2 regions of the Promicromonospora sp. NPDC059942 genome follow, and region 1 is predicted to be linked to the other one. Evidence: predicted binding sites of a transcription regulator. Region 1 holds the regulator's gene; the other holds the start of a gene.
The links. The regulator Rex, encoded in region 1, represses fermentation and respiration genes when NADH is low (regulators of the CRP and FNR family bind a similar motif). The targets are predictions, from matches to a motif close to CTTGTGAANNNNTTCACAAG.
Positions count from the first base shown of each region.

Region 2: mqo (malate dehydrogenase (quinone)) is a predicted target of Rex. The motif match lies at 1,359-1,378, and genes of this name have one in related genera.

Region 1 covers NZ_JBHWLR010000004.1:48,508-51,898, reverse strand. Annotated here, with positions in the region: gene ACFV9Q_RS07595 (Pr6Pr family membrane protein) at 46-717, shown strand; gene ACFV9Q_RS07590 (glutaredoxin family protein) at 732-980, shown strand; gene ACFV9Q_RS07585 (redox-sensing transcriptional repressor Rex) at 1,041-1,688, shown strand; gene ACFV9Q_RS07580 (YceI family protein) at 1,779-2,330, opposite strand; gene ACFV9Q_RS07575 (MarR family winged helix-turn-helix transcriptional regulator) at 2,551-3,063, shown strand; gene aqpZ (aquaporin Z) at 3,171-3,391, opposite strand, start outside.
Region 2 covers NZ_JBHWLR010000014.1:38,139-41,529, reverse strand. Annotated here, with positions in the region: gene mqo (malate dehydrogenase (quinone)) at 1-1,340, opposite strand, end outside; gene ACFV9Q_RS20935 (helix-turn-helix transcriptional regulator) at 1,471-2,310, opposite strand; gene ACFV9Q_RS20930 (SDR family oxidoreductase) at 2,537-3,391, shown strand, end outside.

The DNA of each region.
Region 1 (3,391 bases):
AGTCCTCGCCGGGCACCCCGGCAGAAGCGCTGGTAGAACCGGGGAGTGACGCAGAACATCAGGATCCCCGAGGGTGCCGGGCTGGCGCGATTCCTCCATCTGCTCGTCGCCGTGCTGGCTCTGGGCGGCTTCGCGATCGAGTTCGTCATCGCGTTGACCAGCGGCCCAGGTCTCGCCCCGACGCATGCCGAACGGATGGTCCGCTTCTTCAGCTACTTCACCATCCAGTCGAACCTGCTGATCGGCGGGACCTCGCTGGCCCTGGCGCTCGACCCGCGACGGGACGGTCCGGTGTTCCGCGTGCTGCGCCTCGACGGCCTGCTGTGCATCGCCGTCACGGGGATCGTCTACAACACCGTGCTGCGCGGCCTCGAGATGGTTGGCGGCGCGGGGCCGGTGCCGAACACGATGCTTCACGTCCTGGCACCGTTGTTCGCGGTCGTCGTCTGGGTCTGGGTGGGGCCGCGCCCCCGCGTCACGGCGGCCACGGTGTGGTGGTCGGTGGTGTATCCCGTCGCCTGGCTGGTCTACACCTTCGTGCGCGGCGCCGTCACGGGCTGGTATCCCTACCCGTTCCTGGACGCGGACGAGCTGGGCTGGGCGCGGGCGCTGATCAACGCGGGCGGCGTCGCCGTCGTCTTCCTCGTCCTGGCCTGGGGCGTGCGCTGGGCGGACGGGCGGCTGCCGGACACCGACCGTTCGGTGGCCCGCGCGTGACGTAACCTCGGGGCGTGACCACTGCCGCCGAGACCCGGGTCGTTCTCTACACACGCGAGGCGTGCCATCTGTGCGAGGACGCACGCGCCGTCGTCGAGAAGGTGTGCGAGAGCTCCGGGACCGCGTGGCGCGAGGTCGACATCGACAGCGCGCCCGCGCTGCGCGAGAAGTACGGGGAGTACGTCCCCGTGCTCGAGGTGGACGGGATCCAGCAAGGTTTCTGGCGCGTGGACGGTGCGCGCCTTGCACGCCTCCTGGCATGATCGTCCAGGCAGTGTGTGCGTACGCCCGCGACACAGTGGTCGCGGGGAGGGGAGCAGCACGTGGTCGAACTCAGTGACGGGACAGTCCCGGCAGCAACCGTAGGGAGGCTGCCGTACTACCTGCGCGCCCTGCGTGACCTCGCGGCCGAGGGGGTGGACCTCACCTCCTCGACGGAGCTCGCCGAACGGTCGGGCGTCAGCTCGGCGCAGCTGCGCAAGGACCTCTCGTACCTGGGTTCGTTCGGCACGCGCGGCGTCGGGTACGACGTCGAGTCGCTCGCCTCGTACATCACGGTCGCCCTGGGGCTCGAGACGGAGCACCGGCTGGCGATCGTCGGCATCGGAAACCTCGGGCACGCCCTGGCGAACTACTCCGGGTACGCGACGCGCGGCTTCCAGGTGGTGGCACTGCTCGACGCGTCGCCCGACGTCGTGGGCACCGACGTGGCCGGCGTGACCGTGGAGCACGTGCGCGAGGTGGCCGAGGTCATCGAGCGCGAGCGGGTCTCCATGGTGGTGCTCGCGCTGCCGGGCCACGGCGCCCAGGACGTGGCCGACGCCGTCGTCGGCTCGGGCGTCCGGGAGATCCTGAACTTCGCGCCGGTGGCGCTCCAGGTGCCGGACGACGTGGTGGTGCGCTCGGTCGACGTCGGCGGCGAGCTGCAGATCCTGGCCTTCCACGCGGCGACCCGCGCGGCGGCTCTCTGACCCCACAGAAAACGCTGAGTGCGGGGTATTTGTTGGATCAAGCAGCTTGATCCAACAAATACCCCGCACTCAGCGGGGGTGGGACTGGGCTCAGCCCTTGGCGATCGCGCTGACGTCCAGCGTGATCTTGACCTTGTCGCCCACCAGGAAGCCGCCGGTCTCCAGCGTGGCGTTCCACGTGAGGCCGAAGTCCTTGCGGTTGACCTCGAGGTTGGCCTCGAAGCCGGCGCGGTCGTTGCCGAACGGGTCCTTGGCGGTGCCGGTGAACTCGGTCTCCAGCTCGACACCCTTGGTGATGCCGTTGATGGTGAGGTCGCCCGAGATGATGTAGTCGTCGCCGTCGGCCTTGATGTCGGTCGAGGAGAACGTCCAGGTCGGCTTCTCGTCGGCGTGCCAGAAGTCGGCGCTCTTCAGGTGGCCGTCACGACCGGCGTCGCCGGTGCTCACGGAGGCCGCGTCCAGCTCGGCGGTGACGCTCGACGACTCCAGGTCCTCGCCCACCGTGATGGTGCCCGAGGTTACGGCGATGCTGCCGCGCACCTTCGCGATCCCGGCGTGGCGGACGGAGAAGGAGGCAGCGGTGTGGGAGGGGTCGATCTCGTAGACGCCGGTGGTGAGACCTGCGGGGAGCGGGGTGGCCATCAGGGGGACTCCTTGTGGGTTCGACGGTTGAGGTAGATAGTTGAGGGATCAACTAGATCTGATGCGTTCCAACATAACGGGTCCCGTAACGTATTCCTAGAGGGCGCCCGGCACGTCGCAGATCACATTCGGGCCGGCGGGCGATCATGGCTCCCGGCGTGACGGCGTCACCCGGGCCGGCCCTCCTGGCAGCTCGGTGAGCACGAAGGCGGTGGGCGAAGTGGCAGCGGAGACGATCCAGGGTTCCGATCTCTGGCTGACCGAGGAGCAGCAGGGCTCCTGGCGGCACTATCTCGAGGGGACCGCGCGGTTCGTGGAGGCGCTCAGCGCCTTGCACGACCGGACCCTCGACCTCTCGCTCGGGGAGTACAGCCTGCTCGTGCAGCTCTCGGAGGCTCCGGAGCGCACGATGCGCATGTCCACGCTCGCGGACGGCCTGGTGCTCTCGCGCAGCCGCCTGACGCACACGGTCGCGCGCATGGAGGCGCGCGGGCTCGTGGAGCGCCGGGCGGCGGAGGGCGACCGGCGCGGCGTGAACTGCACCATGACCGACGCCGGCTACGCGGCGCTGGAGGTGGCAGCGCCGGGCCACGTCGCGGCGGTGCGCCGGATCATGGTCGACGCGCTGGACCCCGAGGAGTTCGCGCAGCTCGGACGCATCATGGCCAAGGTCGCGGCGTCCTCGAAGATGTCGGGCGGCACGGAGGAAGGCCTCACGGCCCTCTGCGACTGACCGCGTCCCGCGGCACGCGACCGGCTGCGGCACCAGGCACGCGTCAGACGCACAGGTCCCTCGGGCGACCTGTGCGTCTGACGCGTGGAAGGCGGGGATGTGCGGTCCTACTCGGTCAGCACGCGGCTGAACATCGGGCGGTACGCGTACCCGGCGACCAGGGCGCCGAGGACCGGGAACAGCAGGAACACCCAGAGCTGCCCCCACGCCCAGCCGCCGGCGTAGATCGCGGTGGCGATGGAGCGGGCGGGGTTCACCGACGTGTTCGTGATCGGGATCGAGACCAGGTGGATCAGCGTGAGCGTCAGGCCGATCGCCAGCGGCGCGA
Region 2 (3,391 bases), on a different contig from region 1:
ACGGCGGTCGAGGCGCCCGGGGAGGCGCCCAGCAGGCCGGCGATGGTGCCGTCCTGGGCCGCGACGACCTCGGTGCCGAACTCCAGCACGCCGCCCTTGCCCTTGACCCACTTGATGACCTGGACGCGCTGACCGGCGGTGATCTTCTCCCAGTCGGCGGGCTGCGCCGTCGGCATGAACCGCTGCAGCTCGTGGAACTTGGTCTCCGGCGCGGCGGCGACCTGGCCGACGAGGTAGCCGGTGAGGTCGAGGTTCTTCACGCCGGCCCCGAGCATCGAGAACACGTTGTGCACGCGCAGCGACGTGATCAGGCCCAGGTACTTGCCCTTCTTGAGGTACTTGGGGCTGAACCCGGCGTAGGGGCCGAACATGAGGTAGCTCTTGCCGTCCACGATGCGCGTGTCCAGGTGGGGCACGGACATCGGCGGGGCGCCGACGTCGGCCTTGCCGTAGACCTTGGCGTTGTGCTGGGCGACGAGCTCGGGGTTGGCGGTGCGCAGGAACTCGCCCGAGATCGGGAAGCCGCCGTAACCGCGCGCCTCCTTGATGCCCGACGCCTGCAGCAGCGGCAGCGCGCCACCGCCCGCGCCGACGAAGACGAACTTCGCGGTGACGGTGCGACGCCGGGTGCCGGCGTTCCAGGAGCGGTCGTTCAGGGTCAGGCGCCAACGGCCGTCCCGCAGCTTCTTGAGCCCGCGCACCTCGTGGTTCACGTGCAGCTCGGTGTTGTGCGCGGTGGCGAAGCCGATCAGCTTCTTGGTCAAGGAGCCGAAGTCGACGTCGGTGCCCGCGGCGGCGCGCGTGGCCGCGATGGGCTCGTCGGCGTCGCGGTCCAGGGTCATCAGCGGGGCCCACGAGCCGATCACGGCGGGGTCGGAGCTGAACTCCATGTCGCTGAACAGCGGGTGGACGCTGAGCGCCTCGTAGCGCCGGCGCAGGAAGTCCACGTTGTCGGCGCCGCGCACGAACGTCATGTGCGGCGTGACGTTGATGAAGTCGGTGCCCTCCATCAGGCCGGCGGTGAGCAGGTGGTTCCAGAACTCGCGGGAGGTGTGGAACTGCTCGTTGATCTTCACCGCCTTGGAGATGTCGACGGAGCCGTCCTTGCGCTCCGGCGTGTAGTTCAGCTCGCAGAGCGCGGAGTGGCCGGTGCCCGCGTTGTTCCACGGGTTCGACGACTCGAGCGCGACCTCGTCGAGGCGCTCGTAGATCCCGACACGCCAGGTCGGCTCAAGGATCGTGAGCAGCGCGCCAAGGGTGGCACTCATGATCCCTCCGCCGATCAGCGCGACGTCGACCTCTTCGGAGGGACGCGGGGCTGTCTGGAGGTAAGAAGTCACGCTCAGAAAGATAGCGCGCTTGTGAAAAGCGGAACGAGCGCTGTGGCATGAATCACGTGATGTGTACCGTGACCTCGCTCACGGTATGGGCGCGGCGCGCCGGGGGACGGCGCCGCCCGCTCGGCGCGCGTCAGCGGACCGTCTGCGGCCCGAGCACCGACAGCAGCCGCAGCTTCTCGTGGCTCTCGCTGCCGGGCAGGGCCGTGTAGACGAGCAGCCGGTGCGACTGGTCCGGGTCGAGGAGGGACTGGCACGTCAGCTCCAGCGCCCCGACCTCCGGGTGCACGAAGTGCTTCACCTCGTGCGGGCGGACGCCGATCTCGTGGGCCGCCCAGACCTCGCGGAACTCCGCGCTGCGCTCCAGGAGGATCTCGGCGTACCGCGCGGCCCGGGAGCCCGGCCCGCGGACGGTCGCGATCTCGCGCAGGCCCGAGGCGAACATCCGCGTCAGGAACGGGTGCTCCTGCGGCGCGTAGAGCGCCCGGGTGGCCGGGTCGGTGAACCAGCGGAAGCCGATGCTGCGCTCCGGCCCGGTGTAACCGGTCGTGTCCCCGGTCAGGGCCACGCCCATCGGCGTCTGCCGCAGGGTCTCGCCGAGCTCGGTGACGATCTCTGCGGGGGTGTCGTCGAGCCGGTCGAGGATGCGCAGCAGCCCGGGGCTGATGTGCTCGCTGGTGGTGCCGCGCACCGGCGGGTGGTGTCCGGCCAGCCGGAACAGGTGGTCGCGCTCGTCCAGCGACAGGTGCAGGCCCTGCGCGATCGACGCGATCATCTGCTCGGACGGGTGGGGCCCGCGCTCGCGCTCCAGCCGGGAGTAGTAGTCGGTCGACATGTTGCACAGCACCGCGACCTCCTCCCGCCGCAGCCCGCTCGTGCGGCGGCGCTGCCCCCGCGGCATCCCGACGTCCTCCGGCTGCAGCAGCTCGCGGCGTCGGCGCAGGAACTCCGCCAGCCCGGTGCGATCGATCACGGCTCCCCCTGTCTCGAGTACCGCTTCTTTCTACCCCGTGCCCGACGGCGGAGCCACGGCCCGCCGATCCCCCCGTACGCGGGGGGACCCGTGACCTGGCGAGCCTGTGATCGGCAGGCCCTGGATAGGTCCGCGTCGTCCGCCCAGGATCGAGGCCGACGACGAACCGATCTCGACGAGCTGGTCTCGACGAGCTGATCTCGACCAACCCGAGGGAGACGTGCCCATGTCACGCACACCGATCGACATCACCGTGCCGAGCCTGGCCGGGAAGCGCGCGCTGGTCACCGGAGCGAGCGACGGGATGGGGCTGGGCATGGCGACCCGGCTGGCCGCGGCCGGCGCCGAGGTGGTCCTGCCCGTGCGCAACCCGCGCAAGGGCGAGGCGGCGGTCGCCACGATCCGGCGCACGGTGCCCGACGCGCGGCTCGTGCTGCGCACGCTCGACCTGTCCTCGCTGGAGTCCGTGGCGGCCCTGGGCGACACCCTGCGCGAGGAGGGCCGCCCGATCCACCTGATGATCAACAACGCGGGCGTCATGCGGCCGCCGAGCCGCCAGACCACCGCCGACGGGTTCGAGCTGCAGACGGGCACCAACCACCTGGGCCACTTCGCGCTGGTCGGCCACCTGCTGCCGCTGCTGCGCGACGGCGGCGCGCGCGTCACCTCGCAGGTCAGCGTCGCGGCCCGGCGCGGCAGCATCAACTGGGACGACCTGAACTGGGAGCGCTCGTACGACGGCATGCGCGCCTACGCCCAGTCCAAGATCGCGTTCGGGCTCTTCGGCCTGGAGCTGGAGCGCCGCAGCCGGGCCCACGGCTGGGGCATCACCAGCAACCTCTCTCACCCCGGCGTCGCGCCCACCAGCCTGCTGGCCGCGCGACCCGAGCTCGGCCGGAGCACCGACACACCCGCCGTCCGGCTGATCCGCGCGCTCTCGGCCCGCGGCATCCTGGTCGGCACCGTCGAGACCGCGAAGCTGCCGGCCCTCCTGGCCGCGACCGACCCCGCGGCCAAGCCCGGCGCCCTCTACGGGCCGAGCGGCCCCGGCAACCTCGGCGGCAGGCCCGCCGAGCAGGCG